Regions from separate parts of the Thauera sp. WB-2 genome, predicted to be linked through region 2. Evidence: predicted binding sites of a transcription regulator. Region 2 holds the regulator's gene; each other region holds the start of a gene.

Region 1 (4,771 bases), 470 kb from region 2:
GGCGATCAGCGCTGGCTCGGCGATCACCGCGGAGAAGCCGAGCGCGAACCCGAACGCCATCAGCAGTGGCAGGGAGCCGCGCTTGGCAAAGGCGTTGGAGAGGTTCTTGCCGATCGGGAAGATGCCCAGCTCCAGCCCTTGCAGGAACAGGGCCACGCCCACCACCACCACCAGCAGGCCCGCAACCATCGACCCCAGGCCATCCGGCACCGTCTGCAAGACGATGGCCTGGAAGAAGGCGACGACGACGACGATGGGGAGCAGGTTGCGGAAGGAGTGCTGCAGGAGGTGCAGGAAATCCTTGAGGCCGTTCAAGCGCGGTCACCTGATGGAGAGATGTTCGACCGACATTTTCGCATGGCGCCCAGGAATCGGGGCCAGTCGATGGCGACGCGCGTTGGGTTTGCCGTAGGCGCGGCGCCAGCCGCGAGCTTTTCAACGGCCGCCCACCGGCCCCCGTCGCCTTCAACCCCTCGCGGCTTGCGCCGCTCCTACAGGGGGCGACGTGCGCTGTGTTTGCTGTAGGAGCGGCGCCAGCCGCGAGCTTTTCAACGGCCGCCCACCGGCCCCCGTCGCCTTCAACCCCTCGCGGCTTGCGCCGCTCCTACGGGGGGGCGACGCGCGTTGGGTTTGCTGTAGGAGCGGCGCCAGCCGCGAGCTTTTCAACGGCCGCCCGCCTACCCCCGTCGCCTTCAACCCCTCGCGGCTTGCGCCGCTCCTACAGGGGGCGACGTGCGCTGGGTTTGCTGTAGGAGCGGCGCCAGCCGCGAGCTTTTCAACGGGGTTTACAGGCGGGCGAGCCAGTCGTCGGTGGCTGCGCAGATGATGTCGCAGGCCAGGGCGTGGTGGTCCTGGCTGAGGCGGTAGGGGTCGGGGACTTCGACCTTGGACCAGTGCCCCAGCAGGAAGAGCTTGCCGCGTGCGGTGGGGTCGAGGTGGGTGGCGTATTCGAGGTGGTGTTTTTCCATCACCAGGATGATGTCGGCCCAGCGGCTGATCTCGGGGGTGAGCTGACGGGCGCGGTGGGCGGAGAGGTCGATACCGCGGGCAAGCGCGATGGCCTGGGTGTCGGCGTCTGCAGCGTGGCCGACCAGGGCGCCGGTGCCGGCAGAGGCGACGGTGGCCGTGCGGCCACGATCGGCCAGGCGCTGGCGTAGCACGGCCTCGGCGAGCGGGCTGCGACAGATGTTGCCGGTGCAGAGGGTGAGGATCTTTTCGAACATGGCGGCATTATAAGAAAAAAGCCGACGCCCCCTTGCGAGGGCGTCGGCTGGTGCGGCGTGACCGAAAGATCAGGCAGCTTGCTTGCGGCGGCGCATCACACCCAGGCCAGCCAGACCGAGGCCGAGCAGCGCCAGCGAAGCGGGCTCGGGCACGGCGGTGACGGCGATGTTACGCATGGCGAAGCTGCCGTCGGTCAGGTTGTAGGTGGGGCTCTGCATGTAAGCGATGCGCTCGGCCTGCGAGTCCGGACGGCCCTGCAGGAAGGCAGCGTAGTCGGCAGCAGCCAGCAGCACGCCAGCGCCGTCCCAGCCGGAGGCCGTTTCGGTGATGGACATGGTCACGCTGGTGTCGGTGATGGTGCCGGTGATGGCGACGGTGCCAGCGCCGGTGGGGTCGCTGAACGAGGTGCCGAGCAGGCCGTTGAGCAGGCCGAGCACGCCCATGGTGGTAGCGCCGTCATAGCTGCCGCTGAAGCCGAACGAGATCGGGCTGGAGATCAGGCCCATGCCGAAGACGAACGGATACACGCCCGGGGTGAGGCCGGAGACGTTGAGGTCGCCCGAGAACACCTGGACGTTCGAGCTGATCGTGCGGCTGACGGTACCGCCAGGGCCGGCGAAGAAGGTGGCTTCGGCGTAGCCGGTGCCGCCGGCGAGGCCGGGGCCGACGCTGACGGTGTAGCTGCCCGACGGGCCAGCGGCCAGCGACAGGCTGCCGGACAGGCCGGTGAGCGCCACGTTGTAGGTCAGCGGGGTGCCGTCGGCGAAGCCGCTGATGGCGAAGTCGCCAGCCAGCGACTGGACGTTGCTGACGTAGGCGGCCGAGGCGCCGGTCGACACGGCGGTGAGGGCGGCGGTCGCGGCGAGAAGGGCGTATTTCTTCATTGTCTGGGTCCTTTTAATCGGTTGTTGAACCGGTTAAGAGATTGCGCCTGGCCGGGTGGTGCCAAGCGTGAGCTTAATCGCTGTGGCAACAAAGCAAGTCGGATGCCAGAAATACAACTTATTGATTTTTATATGGATGACTCGGTTTGATGGGGGTGCTTATGCCCCCGGTGTAAAAAAAACCGACACTCGGGGGCGGCTTGCCAGCCTTGTGCCGCGACCTCGGTGTCAGGTGCGGAAGCGCCCCACAAGGCTCGACAGCGCGCTTGCGACGCGGGCGAGCTCTTCGGCCGTGTCCGAGCTGGTGCGTGCGGCGCCGCTGTTTTCTTCGGTCATGGCGGCGATGCGCTCGGCGTTGGATGCGACCTGCTGGATGGCGATGTCCTGCTCGCGGATGGTGTGGGCCATGCCCTGCACGCTCTGTGCGACGCGCTCGGAGCTGTCGCCGATGCTGCGTAGCGCGGCTTCGGTGCGCGATACGAGCTCGAGGCTGCCGCTGACGTTGACGCCCGCGGCCTGCATCGAGTCGACGGTGCTGTCGACGTGTTGCTGGATCTCGTGGATGAGGGTGCTGATCTCGCGGGTCGACGAGGCGGTGCGTTCGGCGAGCTTGCGCACTTCGTCGGCGACGACCGCGAAGCCGCGGCCTTGCTCGCCTGCACGCGCGGCCTCGATGGCGGCGTTGAGGGCGAGCAGGTTGGTCTGCTCGGCGATCTCGCGGATGACGCCGACGATGCCGCCGATCTGCTTGGAGCTGGCAGCCAGCGATTGAACGTCGGCCTGCGACGCGGTGACCTGGCTGGCGGCTTGCTCCACGCGGCCGACCATCTCTTGCATGATGTCCAGCGCCGAGTGCGTGTCGGCCGAGGCCTTGTCGACCAGTTCGGCAGCCGTGGCGGCGCGCGTGGCCGTCTCGCTGACGCTGCTCGAGACTTCGGTGGCGGCAGCGGCCACGGTGGCGGCCGATTCGGCCTGGATGTCGGCGCTGCGGCTGAGCTGGGTGCTCGATGCCGAGATGGACGCCGCCGCGGACGACACCCCCTCACTGGACGTGCGCGCTTCGGACAGGATGTGGCGGAAGGTGCCGATGAGGTTGTTGAACGCTTGGGCGGTGCGCTGCACTTCGGTCACGCCTTCGACCGGGATGCTGCGGGTGAAGTCCTTTTCGCTGGAAACCTGCTCGGCGATGCGCACGGCCTGGCTGAGCGGGCGGCTGATGCTGCGCCCGAGCAGGGCCGACACCACCAGCGTGGCGCCAATGGCCAGTACCGACAGGCCGATGGTGATGTAGAGGGTGCGCGTGCTGCTGTCGACCAGTTCGCCTGCGAGCTTGGCGATCTCGCCGTTGACCTGGCGCTCCAGGGCGTAGAGGCGGTCGATGTAGGCGGTGCTGGTCGCGAACCAGTCGGCGCCCTTGATGCCGAATTCGCCATACGTCATGCGCTCGCTCATGACATCGCGCATGCGCTTGACGGCTTCGAGTTCGGGCGAAGCCTCGATCTGCTTGAGCGCGGCCCGGGCGTCGCTGCCCGCCACCGAGCCGAACAGCTCGAAGAAGGCGCGCTGGCGGTTGATGCGTTCGCTGATGGTGCGGTGCTGCTCGGGCGTGACCCAGTCGGCGCTGAAGGCGGCGGTGGCGAGCGCGCGTTCCTGGCCTGCGGCTTCCTTGGCGCGGATGAGCGCTTCGAGCGCAGTGGAGCGCTGTCCGATCAAGGGGTCGGAGTTGTAATGCGCGGCCCCCGCGGCGAGCTGGATGAGGTTGTCGATGGTGGCGGTGTAGTAGCGCGTGCTCTCGCCGATGGCGATGCTCAGTTGTTGCGCCTGCCTGCGGATGTCGGCGAGTTGGGCGAGCTGGCTTTCGACGTCGGCGACCTGCTTCTGGGCGGTCGGCGTGTCGGCGGTGATGGTCTGCTGGTGCCGGCTGCGGAACTGCGCGAGGGCGGTGTCGGTGTCGCGCTGGAAGCCGGGCAGGACGTCACGCATCTGGGAGCCCGAGGAGCTGATGAAGCCCGCGGTCGAGCCGCGCTCGATCTGCAGCCGGTGCACCAGTTCGCTGACAGCGGCACCGAGGCCAGACAGTTGCGCGGTGGTTTCGGCCGAACGCGAGCGCTCGAGCGCCGATTGTCCGAGCATGACGGCCAGCACGATGATGACGATGAGTGGAAGGGCGACGATCAGGCCAAGGCGGCTGGCGATCGAACTTGATGGGCGGCTGACGGGTTCCATCTGCGGTCCTTTTTTTGCGGCGAGTAGCGGGCTTTGGCTGCGATGTCCGAGACCATCTTCAGCGGATGTGTCTCGCAGTTATCGACACGAGGATCGCCGACTTTACGGATTTGTCGGTATCGATTCCATATCGGCGATCAATCTCGCAACGCAGGAAGCCGCACGGGGGCGCGCCGCGCGCCCCCAGGGCCGTGGTCAGCCCGCCAGGCGCGCGAAGGCGTCCACGACTTCGGGCGGCGCCTGCACCAGTTCGATGAGCACGCCCTCGCCACCGATCGGGAACTCGTCGTTGCCCTTGGGGTGCAGGAAGGTAATGTCGAAGCCGGCCGCACCCCGGCGGATGCCGCCAGGCGCGAAGCGCACGCCGTTGGCGCTGAGCCATTCCACCGCCTTGGGCAGGTCGTCCACCCACAGGCCGACGTGGTTGAGCGGGGTGG
Region 2 (4,771 bases):
TCGGTGCGCATGGACATCCGCCGCACCGGCACGATCAAGAAGGGCGACGAGGTGGTCGGCTCCGAAACCCGAGTCAAGGTCGTCAAGAACAAGGTCTCGCCCCCCTTCAAGGAGGCCCACTTCGACATCCTCTACGGCGAAGGCATCTCGCGCGAGGGCGAGATCATCGATCTGGGCGTGACACACAAGATCGTCGACAAGTCGGGCGCCTGGTATGCCTACCAAGGCGACAAGATCGGCCAGGGCAAGGACAACTCACGCGAATTCCTGCGTGCGAATCCGACGCTTGCGCGCGAAATCGAAAACAAGGTCCGCGTCGCCGTCGGCCTGCCCGAACTGCCGCCAGCGGCACCGGCAACGGCCACGGAAAGCTGAGCCAAGCCAGGACACCATGGGCGCCCCCAGCCTGCGCGAACGCGCGCTTCGCCATCTTGCCCGCCGCGACCACTCGCGCGCGGAGTTGACGCGCAAGCTGGCCGCCCACGGCGAGGCTGACGAGGTGCAGGCAGTGATCGAGCGCATGGGCGAGCTCGGCCTGCAGTCCGACAGCCGCTACGCCGAAGCCTACGTGCGCACCCGCGCCAACCGTTTCGGCGGCAGCCGGCTGCGCAGCGAGCTGGCGCGGCGCGGGATCGACCGTGAACTGATCGAGGCAACACTCGCCACGGAGTGCGTAGAATCGGAACTGGAGCGTGCCCGCGCAGTGCTGCGCAGCCGCTTCCAGGCGGCCCCGGCGGATGCGCGCGAATGGGCACGCCAGGCCCGTTTCCTGCAAACCCGCGGCTTTGCACCCGAACTGATCCGCAAGCTGCTGAAAGAACCCCGCGATGAGTCTGCTTAAGGTCTCCAGCCTGCAAAAGCGCTACAAGGCGCGCACCGTGGTCCACGACGTCGGCTTCGAGGTCGGTTCGGGCGAGGTCGTCGGCCTGCTCGGCCCCAACGGCGCCGGCAAGACCACCTGTTTCTACATGATCGTAGGCTTGGTCCGTGCCGACGGCGGCCAGATCAACCTCGACGGCACCGACCTCACCCACCTGCCGATCCACGCCCGTGCGCGTCTGGGCCTGTCCTACCTGCCGCAGGAGATGAGCGTCTTCCGCAAGCTCACCGTGGCCGAAAACATCCGTGCCGTGCTCGAGCTCCAAGGGCTCGAGGCGCACCAGGTGAAGACCCGGCTCGACGAACTGCTGCTCGAGCTTGGCATCAACCACCTGCGCGACAACACCGCCGTCTCACTCTCCGGCGGCGAGCGCCGGCGTTGCGAGATCGCGCGCGCACTTGCAACCGACCCGCGCCTGATCCTCCTCGACGAACCCTTCGCAGGGGTCGACCCGATCGCGGTGATCGACATCCAGAAGATCATCCGCTTCCTCAAGGAGCGCGGCATCGGCGTGCTGATCACAGACCACAACGTGCGCGAGACGCTCGGCATCTGCGATCGTGCGTACATCATCAGCGAGGGCCGGGTACTGGCAAGCGGCGAACCGGCCGAGATCATCGACAACGAAAGGGTGCGCCAGGTTTACCTGGGCGAGCATTTCCGCCTGTGAATCCGCGCGCGCGTCGACAGCGATGAAACCAAGCCTCCAGCTCAAGCTCTCCCAGCACCTTACCCTGACGCCGCAGCTGCAGCAGTCGATCAAGCTGCTGCAGCTGTCGACCATCGAGCTGAACCAGGAGATCGAGCGCTTCCTGCTCGAGAACCCGATGCTCGAGCGCAGCGACGGCGACGGTGTCGAGTTCGTACCACCGCTTCCACCGGGCAGCCCCCCCGAACACGAGGCCAGACAGCAACAGGCGAACACCCCCGAGGCGCCAGCCAGCGCTACGGACAGCGACGCCGGCGACCATGCCGACCATGGCAGCGCCGACGAAGGCATGGACTGGTCCAATGTCGGCAGCGGCGCATCGAGCCGCAGCGAGGACGACGACGACGTCGATTACCAGGAACTGCAGGCGGCCGGCGTCTCCCTGCGTGAACACCTCGACCAGCAGGTGTCGCTGTCGCCGCTGTCAGACCGCGACCGCGCCCTCGTGCGCTTCATCATCGAAGCCTTGGATGACGACGGCTACCTTCACCAGCCGCTCGATGAGCTCCTCGAACTGCTTCCGGACGACGCCGACGTCGATGTCGATGACCTGAGCATCGCGCTGCGCCACGTACAGAACCTCGAGCCCGCAGGCATCGGCGCGCGCAGCCCCAGCGAATGCCTGTCGCTGCAGCTCCGTACCCTGCCGGCTTCGGCGACGCGCACGCTCGCGCTCGAGATCGTCGACAAGCACCTCGAGCTGCTCGCCGAGCGCAACTTCGTCAAGCTCAAGAAGCTGACCGGCTGCGACGACGAGGCCCTGCGCGCCGCCCATGCCCTGATCTGCAGCCTCGATCCCCACCCCGGCTCGCGTTACTCGAACGCCGAGACGCGCTACGTACTGCCGGATGTGGTCGTACGCAAGCTGCGCGGGCGGTGGACGGTCAGCCTGAACCAGGAGGCAATGCCGCGTCTGCGCATCAACCGCCTGTATGCCAGCCTGCTGCAGCAGAACCGCGGCCAGGGTGGCGGCCTGAGCGGACAGTTGCAGGAGGCACGCTGGCTGATCAAGAACGTGCAGCAGCGCTTCGACACCATCCTCCGGGTGTCCCAGGCCATCGTTGACCAGCAGAGGCAGTTCTTCGATCATGGGGAGGTGGCAATGCGGCCACTCACCCTCCGGGAGATCGCGGACCAACTCGAGCTGCACGAGTCCACCGTGTCGCGCGTGACCACGCAGAAGTACATGGCGAGTCCGCGCGGGGTGTTCGAACTCAAGTATTTCTTCGGTAGTCACGTCGCCACCGACACCGGTGGAGCGGCCTCGTCTACGGCGATTCGCGCGCTGATTCGCCAACTGGTTGACGCCGAGGACAGCAAGAAGCCGCTGTCCGACGCCAAGATTGCCGAAGTCCTTGGCCAGCAGGGTATCGTGGTCGCACGGCGCACGATCGCCAAGTATCGCGAATCCCTCAATATCCCGCCGGTCAGCCTGCGCAAATCCATCTGACAAAAACAGGAGTCAACATGAATCTCAACATCACCGGGCGCCACGTCGAAGTCACTCCGGCCATTCGCGACTACGTCACCTCCAAGCTTGATCGCGTCATCCGTCACTTCGACAACGTCACCAGTGTCGCGGTGATCCTCTCGGTCGAGAAGCTCAAGCAGAAGGCCGAGGTCACCCTGCACGTGCGCGGCAAGGACATCTTCGTCGAAAGCGATGATGCCGACCTGTACGCGGCCATCGACGCGATGACCGACAAGCTCGACCGCCAGGTGCAGAAGTACAAGCAGAAACTGGCCGACCACAACCACGAGACGATCAAGCACCAGGCCCCCGAAGCCTGACGCTTTCGTTTCAGCCCCACGTCCGGGGTATGGTTATAATGCGCCCGTTTCCAAGACGCGGCGCCAGCATGCCCCGGGACGGCCGGTCGCACCCTGCGACCGGAATGCCTGCGATATTGCGCGAACCCTCCAGCGAATGAGCCTGATATCCCAACTCCTGCCACTGTCCAATGTGGTGGTCGACCTCGACGCGAGCAGCAAGAAGCGCGTCTTCGAGCAGGCGGGCCTGCTGTTCGAAAACAATCAGGGCATCGGGCGCAGCACCGTGTTCGACAGCCTGTTCGCGAGGGAGCGCCTCGGCTCCACTGGCCTCGGCCAGGGCATTGCGATTCCGCACGGGCGCATCAAGGGTCTCAAGGAGGCGGCAGGTGCATTCCTGCGCCTTGCGAGCCCGGTGCAGTTCGACTCGCCCGATGGCCGCCCGGTGAACATGTTGTTCGTGCTGCTGGTCCCCGAGCAAGCCAACGAGACCCACCTGCAACTGCTCTCCGAGCTGGCTCAGATGTTCAGCGACCGCGGCTTCCGCGAAGCGCTGCAAGCCGCGCCGGATGCGGACCATATCCACCAGATGTTCATGAACTGGGGCGCCGATGCGGCAGACCAGCGTCGCGCGGCTGTATGAGGCGCATCGCGACAACCTGCAGCTGAACCACATCAGCGGCAACCTCGGCGCGAGCCTCGCGGTCGCCGAGGACCGCATGTGGCCGGCCGATCTCGTCGGCCACCTCAACCTCATCCACCCCACACGGCTGCAGGTCATGGGCGCGGCGGAGCTCGAATGGGCGCGCCGCCAGTCAAACGACAAGGTTGCTCACCACCTCAACGAGATCTGCTCTGCGCACCCGCCAGCCCTGATCGTCGCCGACGGCTGCGAAGTTCCCAATATCGTGCATGGGGTTTGCGTGGCACACGACGTCGCACTGTTCAGCGCAGCCCACCCATCGGCAAGCGTGATCGACCAGTTGCGGCTCTACCTGTCGCGCGAGCTGGCGGAGAAGACCTCGCTGCACGGCGTGTTCATGGATGTGCTCGGACTGGGCGTACTGATCACCGGCGACTCGGGTGCAGGCAAATCGGAGCTCGCGCTGGAGCTCATTTCCCGCGGTCACGGCCTGGTGGCCGATGACGTCGTCGAACTGTCGCGCATCGCTCCCACCGTGCTCGAGGGGCGCAGCCCAGAGATGCTGCAGGACTTCATCGAAGTGCGCGGCCTGGGCATTCTCAACATCCGCACCATCTTCGGTGAAACGGCGTGCCGCCGGAAGATGCGCCTGCGCCTGATCTGCCACCTCGAGCGCCGCCAGCCGGGCCCCGGCGATCCCAGCCGCCTGCCCTTGCAGCAAGAGGTCCAGGATATCCTGGGCGTTGCAATTGCACGCGTCGTGCTGCCG
Region 3 (4,771 bases), 950 kb from region 2:
GCCGCCAACGGTGAGCGCGTGTCCGCGCTGGTGCTGGCGGCGGAGAACCTCGCCGACCACCTTACCCACTTCTACCTGTTCTTCATGCCCGACTTCGCCCGCGACGCCTATACCGGGCGCGCGTGGCACGCTTGGGCGCACGCGCGCTTCGCAGCCGTGCAGGGCAGCGCGACCGCCGACGTCCTGCCGGCGCGAGCAGCCTTTCTCGAGCTGACCGGGACGCTGGCGGGCAAGTGGCCGCACACGCTCGCGATCCAGCCCGGCGGCAGCACACGGGCGGTGGCGGTGAACGACCGCATCCGCCTCGCAGCCCTGCTGCGCCGCTTCCGCCAGTTCCTCGAACGCACGCTGTTCGCCGACAGCCTGGAGAACGTCGCCGCGCTGGACTCCGAGGCCGCACTGTGGCGCTGGTGCGACGCCCGCGCACCGCACGAGGGCGACTTCCGGCACTTCCTCGTCATCGCGCGCGACCTCGGCCTGGCCACGCTCGGCCGCGCCACCGACCGATTCCTGTCCTATGGCGGATATGCGATCGAGGGCGCGCCCCTGTTCGCGGCGGGCACATGGCAACCTGGCCTGGCGCATGCCGCCGCGCTCGACGCCGCGGCCATCACCGAGGACGGAAGCCACGCCTGGTTGCAGGACCCGGCTGCCCGACACCCCTTCGGCGGACGCACCCTGCCCGCCGCCGACAAGGCCGATGCCTATTCCTGGTGCAAGGCACCGCGCCTGGACGGTGGCGTCCTCGAGTGCGGCGCGCTCGCGCGCCAGGTGGTCGATGGGCATCCCCTGCTGCGCGAGCTGGTGGCGCGCGATGGCGGCAACGTCCTTAGTCGGGTGGTTGCACGGGTGATGGAGTTCGCCCTCGTCCTGCCGGCGATGGAGTCCTGGGTGCAGGCGCTCGTGCCCGGCGCGCCCTTCTGCAGACAGGGCGCGGTGCCCGAGGAGGCGAACGCCAGTGGCCTGGTCGAGGCGGCACGCGGCGCGCTGGGCCACTGGCTGGTGATCCGCAAGGGCGTGATCGCCAACTACCAGATCATCGCCCCGACCACCTGGAACTTCTCCCCGCGCGATGCCGGCGGCCAGCCCGGCGCGCTCGAGCAGGCCCTGGTGGGTGCACCCGCCGGCGAGGGCGAACGCGTGCCACTGGCCGTGCAGCACATCGTGCGCTCCTTCGACCCATGCATGGCTTGCACTGTCCATTGAGGGCAAGGCCATGTCTCCCGCAAACTTGAGCGGAGCCGAGCACATGAAAGAGGACGGCCCTGTGCGGCACACCGCCCACCCGGGCGAGTTAATCGGCGTAAGCGAGGATGTCTGGCTGGAGGTCATCGACAAGATGGACGAGGTGTACTCCGACCTGCTGCAGTATGAGGTCGCGCTCGAACAGAAGAACGCGAAGCTCGAGGAATCCCAGCATTTCATCCTGTCGGTGCTCACCTCGATGTCGGACATCATGCTGGTATGTGACCGCCACGGTCTGATCCAGGACGCCAACCGCTCGCTGGAGGACTTCTGCGGACGCAGCATCGACGCCTTGCGCGGCACACCGCTCACCGAGCTTCTCGCCGACCCGGCGACCGCCGAGGAGGCCCGTAGTCGCCTGCTCGAACAGGGCGAGCGTGAGGTGCACGATTGCGAGCTCGCGCTGCGGGCGCGCGACGGCAGCGCTGTCCCGGTCTCGCTCAACTGCACGCCGCGCTTCAGCGCCGTCGGCAAGTCGCTCGGCATGGTCATCACCGGACGTCCGGTGGGCGAGCTGCGGCGTGCCTACCAAGCTCTGCACCAGGCCCACGAGGACCTCAAGCGCACCCAGCAACAGCTGCTCCATGCCGAGAAGATGGCCTCGCTCGGCCGTCTGGTGGCGGGCGTGGCGCACGAGCTCAACAACCCGATCAGCTTCGTGCTCGGCAACGTGCACGCCCTGCGCCGCTATGCCGAGCGTCTCGGCAGCTACGTCCAGTCCATCCATGATGGTGCGCCCACCGCGCAGCTTGCCGACACACGCCGAACACTGCGCATCGACCGCATCCTCGCCGACCTGCCTTCGCTGATCGAGGGCACGATCGAAGGCGCCGAGCGCACCCGTGCGATCGTGGACGGACTGAAGCGCTTCTCGGTGATGGATCGGGACGAGGTCGAGGATTTCGATCTCGTCGAGGTCATCGAGCGTGCCGTGCGCTGGGTAGGGAAGGCGGCGAACGGAGGCCTGCGGGTGGAGCTCGCGCTGCCGGGCCGGATCCCGGTGCGCGGCTCGCCGGGACGCATGCAGCAGGTCGTTACCAACCTCATCGAGAACGCCTGGGATGCCGCCAGCCAGGGCGAGCCTCCTCCCCGGCTGCGCATCGAAGCACAGTTCGGGGAGAACAATGTCCTGGTCCGCTTCACGGACAACGGCCCGGGCATCCCGGAAACGCTCATCGGCCGCATTTTCGACCCCTTTTTCACCACCAAGCCGGTGGGCAAGGGCACCGGCCTGGGGCTTTCGATCAGCTACGGCATCGTCGAGCGCCACGGCGGTCGGCTGAGCGCCGCGAACGCCGCAACCGGCGGCGCGGTGCTCAGCCTGTCGCTCCCCCTCGCATCCAGCACAGGGGCGGCGAGCGCCCGGAGCATGAACCCGGACTGATCACGTGCTTTCCACCGTGGAAGCATGAATGATTGGGGCGCGACCAGGCTGGCCTGCAGCAACACCTCACGAACAGGGGCTTAGGGGCAGGTAGCGATGCTGGCACGCAACTTGTTAGGAGGATGCGTCACCTTTCCGCATAGCCGCTGAAGCCCCCCCGCTGAAGCCCCCGACTGCAACTCCGCCCCACGCTGCCGAGGAAGACCCCCATGCCCGCACTGCCCGCCTCCATCGCTCGCCCGCTCGCCGCCTTCGCAATGGCCTCGACCACCTTGCCGGCGCTTGCCCACCCCGGCCATGAGGTGGCCAGCCTCGCCAGCGGCTTGGCCCACCCCCTCGGCGGGCTCGACCACCTGCTCGCCATGGTGGCGGTGGGGCTCTTTGCCGCCCGCCAGCAAGCGTCAGCACGCTGGACGCTGCCCGCCACCTTCGTGCTGGCGATGCTCGCCGGCGCGGCGCTGTCCGCGGCTGGCATTGCGCTGCCCGCCGTGGAGACTGGCATCGCCGCATCCGTGCTGGTCCTGGGCCTGCTCGTCGCCTGCTTGGTGCGCCTGCCACTTGGTGCGGCACTGCCACTGGTCGCCAGCCTCGCGCTCTTTCACGGGCATGCACACCACGCAGAAATGGGGGACGGATCGGTCTTCGCATACAGCCTCGGCTTTGCGCTTGCGACCACCGCACTGCACGTCGCCGGATTCTTCCTGGCACGCAGCCTGCCCGACACCCGCCGCGGACGCCTGGCGATGCGCCTCGGCGGAGGTGGCATCGCAGGCGTCGGCCTGGCGCTGCTCGGGGGGTAAGGCCCCGGGGGTGCCAGGCCTGATCCTGATCAAGCGCCAACAGCCCATCGCGGCTCAACGCAGCCGCTGGAGCCGCCCTCCCAGACCATCCGCATCGGCGGCGAAGCGCTCCACCAGCCAGTCGGCCATCACGGCGACACGCGCCAGCGGACGCGCATCGGGATGAATCAGCATCCACAGTTCCCGGCTCAGGATCGGCGCCGAACCGGACAGGCGCACCAGGCCGGGGTGGCGGTCGGCCACAAAGCACGGCAGCAGACCATGGCCGATACCGTCAGCGACGGCCTGCAGCAAGGCGCGCACGTCATTGGTACGCAGCCGGATGCGCCCGCTGCCGAGCATGGCCTGCAGGCGCCGCATCTCAGGCGTGTGATCGAGATCCTCGCCGTAGGCCACCCAATCGCCGGCACTGACTGCCAGATCGCCGCGCGCTGCGCCGTAGAGCGCGAAGCCCATGTCCGCCAGCTTGCGCATGAGAAAGTCGCCGCTCGCCGGACGAGCCAGGCGGATGGCAATGTCGGCCTCGCGCCGCGCAACGTTGAGGTTGTCGTTGCTGGCCACCAGATCGACCCGGACCTCGCCGTGGCGGGCATAGAAATCCGCCAGCCGCGGCACCAGCCAGTCGGCGATCAGCGCACTCACTGCGGTGACGCGAAGCACGCCGCCGACCTTGCCCGCACCGGCCTCGGCCAGGCGGCCGATTCCCGCCACATCCTCCTCGATCCGGCCCGCTCTCTCGAGCACCCGGTTACCGACTGCGGTAGGCCGCCACAGGCCTTCGTCACGCTCGAACAGCGGCGTCCCCAGGCTCTGCTCGAGCGCGCGCAGGCGGCGGGCAACGGTGGTCTGATCCACGCCGAGCTGGCGCGCCGTGGCGGCCAGCGTACCCTCCCTGCCGAGGGTGACGAGAATGCGCAGATCGTCCCAGTTCATGCCCGACAGCCCCTGCAAAAATGCCGCAGTGTAAGGCAGGAATGTACATTTACGCAGACGTCAAGCCGCGGGTAGCCTGATTGGATTGTTCCTCGACCACACAAGGAGACTGTCGATGAGTATCGCTTCCACCACCCTGCGCGCGCTTTCGGGGCTGCCGGCAACACCGGCCCGTCTGTCGGAGTCGGCACTGGTCATCGTCGATGCCCAGAACACGTACCGCAACGGCGTGATGCAACTCCAGGGGGTAGAGCCGGCGCTGGACGAGTGCGCGCGGCTGCTGGCGCGTGCGCGTGCGCTGAAGATCCCGGTCGTGCACATCCAGCACGACGCCGGTCCGGGCTCGCCCTACGACCCGAGCGCCGAGTGCGGCGCAATCGCCGATAAGGTCGCGCCGGCTGCCGGCGAG
Region 4 (4,771 bases), 2.1 Mb from region 2:
TTCGGGTGAACCGGATCGGCGTCGAGACGGGGCTGTCGCAGCGCGTCGGCGCGTGCCTCTTCGCGCGCCTGTTCATTTTCGCCCCACAGGGCGTTGAGGATGGCCAGCAGCACGGCGAAGCCGATGCCCAGGACCCAGGCGAAATACCACATGTCGTTCTCCTTGTTTCGTGTGCGCGCTCAGTATGCGGAGTGCTCGTTCTCGCGGATGTAGGCCGCGGTGACTTTGCCTGCCATCACGCTGTAGGCCCAACTGGTGTAGGCAACGATGATCGGCATGAAGATCAGCGTGGCCCAGAACATGATGCCCAGCGTGCGTTGGCTTGAGACCGCATCCCACACGGTGAGGCTGGCGCCCGGCACGGTCGAGGAGGGCATCACGAAGGGGAACATGGATACGCCAGCGGTGCCGATCACGCCCACGATGGCGAACGACGAAGCAACGAAAGCGGCCAGGGTGCGCCCCTTCCAGACCAGCAACAGCGCGGCAATGCCGCCGGCGTAGCCCAGCGCCGGCACCAGCATCGTCAGCGGCGCCTTGGCGTAATTGGCCAGCCAGGCGCCGGGCTGCAGTTCGACTGTCTTGGCGAGTGGGTTGGGCAGCGCCGCGGTGTCCACCGCCGAGGTGATGGCGTAGCCGAAGCTGCCGTTGGCGATCCATAGCCCGGCGGCGGTGAAGCCCACCAGCATCAGCACGCCGAAAACCAGCGCGGCGGTTATCGAACGGCGCTGGATGTCGCCCTCGGTACGGTGCGCAAGATAGATCGCGCCGTGGAAGGTGATCATCGCCGTGCTCACCACGCCGGCGAGCAGCGCAAAGGGGTTGAGCAGGCCCCAGAAACTGCCGGTGTAGTGGGACACCAGGGTGTCGTCGAAGTGGAAGGGCACGCCTTGCAGCAGGTTGCCGAAGGCCACGCCGAAGATCAGCGGCGGCACTGCACCGCCGATGAAGAGCCCCCAGTCCCAGGTGCTGCGCCAGGCGGCGTTGTGGATCTTGCTGCGGTAGTCGAAGCCCACCGGGCGGAAGAAGAGCGCCCACAGCACCGCCAGCATCGCCCAGTAGAAGCCCGAGAAGGCTGTGGCATAGACGATCGGCCAGGCGGCGAAGATGGCACCGCCGCCGGTGATGAACCACACCTGGTTGCCGTCCCAGTGCGGGCCGACGGTGTTGATGACGACGCGGCGCTCCTCGTCGTTCTGGCCGACGAAGGGCAGCAGGGTGCCCACGCCCATGTCGTGGCCGTCCATGATGGCGAAGCCGACGAGCAACACGCCCACCAGCAGCCACCAGATGAGTTTCAGGGTCGGGTAGTCGAAGATCATGATGTCCGCTCCGGGATCAGGCGTGGGCGTGCTGGGTTTCGTTCATGTAGCGGCCGGTGCCCAGGCTGCCCGGCCCCTGGCGGGCGAACTTGATCATCAGAACCATCTCGACGATCAGCAGCAGGGTGTAGAAGCCGACAAAGCCAGCCAGCGAGCCATACAGGCTTTCCACCGTCAGCGTGGACACCGACAGGTGGGTGGGCAGCACGCCGTAGATCGTCCACGGCTGGCGGCCGTACTCGGCGACGAACCAGCCCATCTCGCAGGCCAGCCACGGCATCGGCAGGAACCACAGCGCCCACTTGAGCAGCCACGGCCGCTGTGCGAAGTCGCCCTTGATCGAGTACCACAGCGCCAGGCCGAACAGCGCCAGCATCGCGAAGCCCAAAGCCACCATGATGCGGAAGGTCCAGAACAGCGGCGCCACCTTGGGCAGCGTGTCGCGCGCGGCGCGGTCGATCAGCGCGGGGGTGACGTCGTCCATCGAGGCGACGTATTTCTTGAGCAGCAGGCCGAAGCCGAGGTCGCTCTTGACCTTGTCGAAGGCTTCACGCAGTGCTGCGTCCTGCGGGTTCTTGCGCAGCGCCTCGAGCAGCTTCACCGCCTCTACGCCTACGGTTACGCGCTCGCGGTTCAGGGCGTAGATCTGGTTCAGGCCGGGCAGCTCCTTGTCGAGGGAGCGCGTGCCGATGAGGCCCATCACCCAGGGAATATGGATGGCGAAGTCGTTCTTCATCTCGGCTTCGTTGGGCACGGCGATGACGTTGAAGCTGGCCGGGGCTGGTTCGGTCTCCCACATCGCCTCCATTGCCGCGAGCTTGGTCTGTTGTGCTTCGCCGAGCGCGTAGCCGGATTCGTCGCCAAGCACGATCACCGAGCAGATCGAGGCGAAGCCGAAGGCCGCAGCGATGCGGAACGACCGCTTGGCGAACTCCACATCGCGCCCGCGCAGCAGGTACCAGGCCGAGATCGACAGCACGAACATGGCGCCGGTCACGTAGCCCGCCGACACCGTATGCACGAACTTGCCCTGTGCCACCGGGTTGAACACCACCGCCCAGAAGTCGGTGAGCTCCATGCGCATGGTTTCAAAACTGAACTCGGAACCCACCGGGTTCTGCATCCAGCCGTTGGCGATCAGGATCCACAGCGCCGACAGGTTGGTGCCCACCGCCATCAGGATCGTCACCAGCAGGTGCTGCTGGCGCGACAGGCGGTCCCAGCCGAAGAAGAACAGACCGATGAAGGTCGATTCGAGGAAGAAGGCCATCAGACCCTCGATCGCCAGCGGCGCACCGAAGATGTCGCCCACGTAGTGCGAGTAGTAGGCCCAGTTGGTGCCGAACTGGAACTCCAGCGTGATGCCGGTGGTGACGCCCAGTGCGAAGTTGATGCCGAAGAGCTTGCCCCAGAAGCGGGTCATGTCCTTGTAGATCGTCTTGCCGGTCATGACATAGACGCTTTCCATGATGACCAGCATCCACACCATGCCGAGCGTGAGCGGCACGAAGAGGAAGTGGTACATCGCCGTGGCTGCGAACTGCAGCCGCGACAGGTCGACGAGTTGCTCACTGACCATGGGTTTCTCCTGGAGGTGGTCGATGCGATGGCGGAGTTGAACGGGAAACCTGTGCGGCCATGGTCGAGCTGTCGACCGATACGCGTGCGTCGCGGATGAAGGCCCACCACAGCGCCGTGATCAGCGCGAGCTTGATCAGTACGACGACGACGAGATGGCGCAGCAGGCCTTGATCTGGCAGGTTCATGCGGAACTCCTTTTGATAAGGGGGTGCTTATCAAGTCCCGTGCCAGCGTCGCCGAATGGGCTGGATTTGAGTTGAATCAAGGTACTTGCGGGTAGATCCCTTGCTCAGGGGAGAGGGCTGTCACTGCTGCTGTCTGCAGATGTGGCAGTTCGTGCACCCTTGAAGTGTCAAAGTGGCAGCGGTGGAAGGTTGTGCGCCAGAGCGCGGCGTCACGGAACGCTGTGAGCACTTGTGCCGGCTCGCGGGGCGTGGAGAAGCCCGCAGTGGCGCACGATCACGCGCGCGACGCCAGCTAGGCGGACGCAGGCCGCAGTGGCTGCGTCAAGGCGTGCATTGCGCCCGCGTCAGTGGGCGCCGCAGCAGTTTCTGGCGAGGGTATTGAAGGCTTCGGCCTGAGTCATGAAGATGCGGCCCGACAGCCACGCTGTCACCCCGGTCCGGTCCAGGCGGTCCCGCACCGGACCTTTCAGTTCCGAGAAATGCAGCTGCAGGCCCTTGGCGCGCAGTTCGCGATCTAGCTGCATCAGGACCTCTAGGCCGGTGAGGTCGATGCCATTGACCCCGCTCATCATCAGCACCACGTGGCGCAGGTTCGGGCGGCGCGCCAGGGCAGACGACAGCGTCTCGGAGATCCAGCGTGAGTTGGTGAACACCAGACTCTCATCGACCCGGATCGACAGGACCTCGGGCAGCGTCTCTACCTCGAAGCGATTGACGTTGCGGAATACGTCGGTGCCGGCCAGGCGCCCGACCTCGGTCCAGTGGGGGCGGGCGGTGCGCTGCAGCAGCAGGCCGACGGCACCGACCACACCGGCGAGCAAGGCCTCCTTCACCCCCACCGTCAGCGTCAGCACCGCCACCATCAGCATCAGGGCGAACTCGGTGCGCGAGTAGCGCCACGCCAGCACGAAGGGCGCGAAATCCACCAGCGACAGTACGGCCACGACGATGGTCGCGGCAAGTACGGCGCGCGGCAGGTAGTGCAGCACGTCGCCCAGCAGCGCGATCGCCAGCGCGAGGAAGAGCGCGGTCCACACGCCGGCCATGCGCGTGCGAGCGCCGGCGTCGAAGTTGACGATGCTGCGCGCGAAGCCGCCGGTGACCGGCATGCCGCCGGACACGCTGGCCGCGGCGTTGGCCGCTGCCAGGCCGAAGAGTTCGCGCCGGGGCGATACCTTCTCGCCGCGGCGTGCGCCGAGGGCCTCGGCCACGGCGAGGCTCTCGACATACGCCACCAGTCCCAGCAGTACCGCCGGGGCAAGCAGTTCACGCCACACCGGCAAGGGCGCCGTCCACGGCATTGGGAAGGCCAGGCCCTCGCCAAGGCTGATGCCGCCCGACAGGGCGACTCCCTCATTCAGGTGCGGGAAGCCGGCGACCCAGGCGATCGCAGCCGCGACCACGACGATGGGCGCGGTACGCGCCAGCAACTGCGCAGTCCGGGGCCTGAAGCCCAGGCCTTGCAGCACGGGGCTGCCGTGCCGGCGCAGGGCCCACATCAGCGCAAGCGCCAGCACGCCGATGAGTGCGGTGGTCGCATGGGGCAACGGGTGACTGGCGCCGGCGAGCGACTGCCACAGTGCGACTACCGTGCTGCCGCCAGCCTGCACCCCCAGCAGTGCGGGGAGCTGGCCGATCGCGATCACCAGCGCGGCACCGGTGATGAAGCCGTGCAGCACCGGC

Evidence for each region. The regulator sigma-54, encoded in region 2, starts transcription at its own class of promoters, with help from an activator protein. The targets are predictions, from matches to a motif close to TGGCACGCTTNCTGCTNA.
Region 1: LQF09_RS15470 (PEP-CTERM sorting domain-containing protein) is a predicted target of sigma-54. The motif match lies at 2,199-2,216, and genes of this name have one in related genera.
Region 3: LQF09_RS02050 (HupE/UreJ family protein) is a predicted target of sigma-54. The motif match lies at 2,730-2,747, and genes of this name have one in related genera.
Region 4: cydP (cytochrome oxidase putative small subunit CydP) is a predicted target of sigma-54. The motif match lies at 3,116-3,133, and genes of this name have one in related genera.

Annotation. Positions count from the first base shown of each region.
Region 1 is NZ_CP088935.1:3,364,677-3,369,447, reverse strand. It holds gene LQF09_RS15480 (DUF1538 domain-containing protein) at 1-315, opposite strand, end outside; gene LQF09_RS15475 (low molecular weight protein-tyrosine-phosphatase) at 786-1,223, opposite strand; gene LQF09_RS15470 (PEP-CTERM sorting domain-containing protein) at 1,293-2,108, opposite strand; gene LQF09_RS15465 (methyl-accepting chemotaxis protein) at 2,337-4,334, opposite strand; gene LQF09_RS15460 (VOC family protein) at 4,530-4,771, opposite strand, start outside.
Region 2 is NZ_CP088935.1:3,839,278-3,844,048, forward strand. It holds gene recA (recombinase RecA) at 1-375, shown strand, start outside; gene recX (recombination regulator RecX) at 392-841, shown strand; gene lptB (LPS export ABC transporter ATP-binding protein) at 828-1,550, shown strand; gene LQF09_RS17520 (RNA polymerase factor sigma-54) at 1,573-3,039, shown strand; gene hpf (ribosome hibernation-promoting factor, HPF/YfiA family) at 3,057-3,380, shown strand; gene ptsN (PTS IIA-like nitrogen regulatory protein PtsN) at 3,517-4,002, shown strand; gene hprK (HPr(Ser) kinase/phosphatase) at 3,971-4,771, shown strand, end outside.
Region 3 is NZ_CP088935.1:477,115-481,885, reverse strand. It holds gene LQF09_RS02060 (nickel-dependent hydrogenase large subunit) at 1-1,206, shown strand, start outside; gene LQF09_RS02055 (sensor histidine kinase) at 1,250-2,629, shown strand; gene LQF09_RS02050 (HupE/UreJ family protein) at 2,839-3,429, shown strand; gene LQF09_RS02045 (LysR family transcriptional regulator) at 3,484-4,362, opposite strand; gene LQF09_RS02040 (cysteine hydrolase family protein) at 4,478-4,771, shown strand, end outside.
Region 4 is NZ_CP088935.1:1,623,169-1,627,939, forward strand. It holds gene cydX (cytochrome bd-I oxidase subunit CydX) at 1-152, opposite strand, end outside; gene cydB (cytochrome d ubiquinol oxidase subunit II) at 180-1,322, opposite strand; gene LQF09_RS07410 (cytochrome ubiquinol oxidase subunit I) at 1,339-2,901, opposite strand; gene cydP (cytochrome oxidase putative small subunit CydP) at 2,891-3,088, opposite strand; gene LQF09_RS07420 (SulP family inorganic anion transporter) at 3,433-4,771, opposite strand, start outside.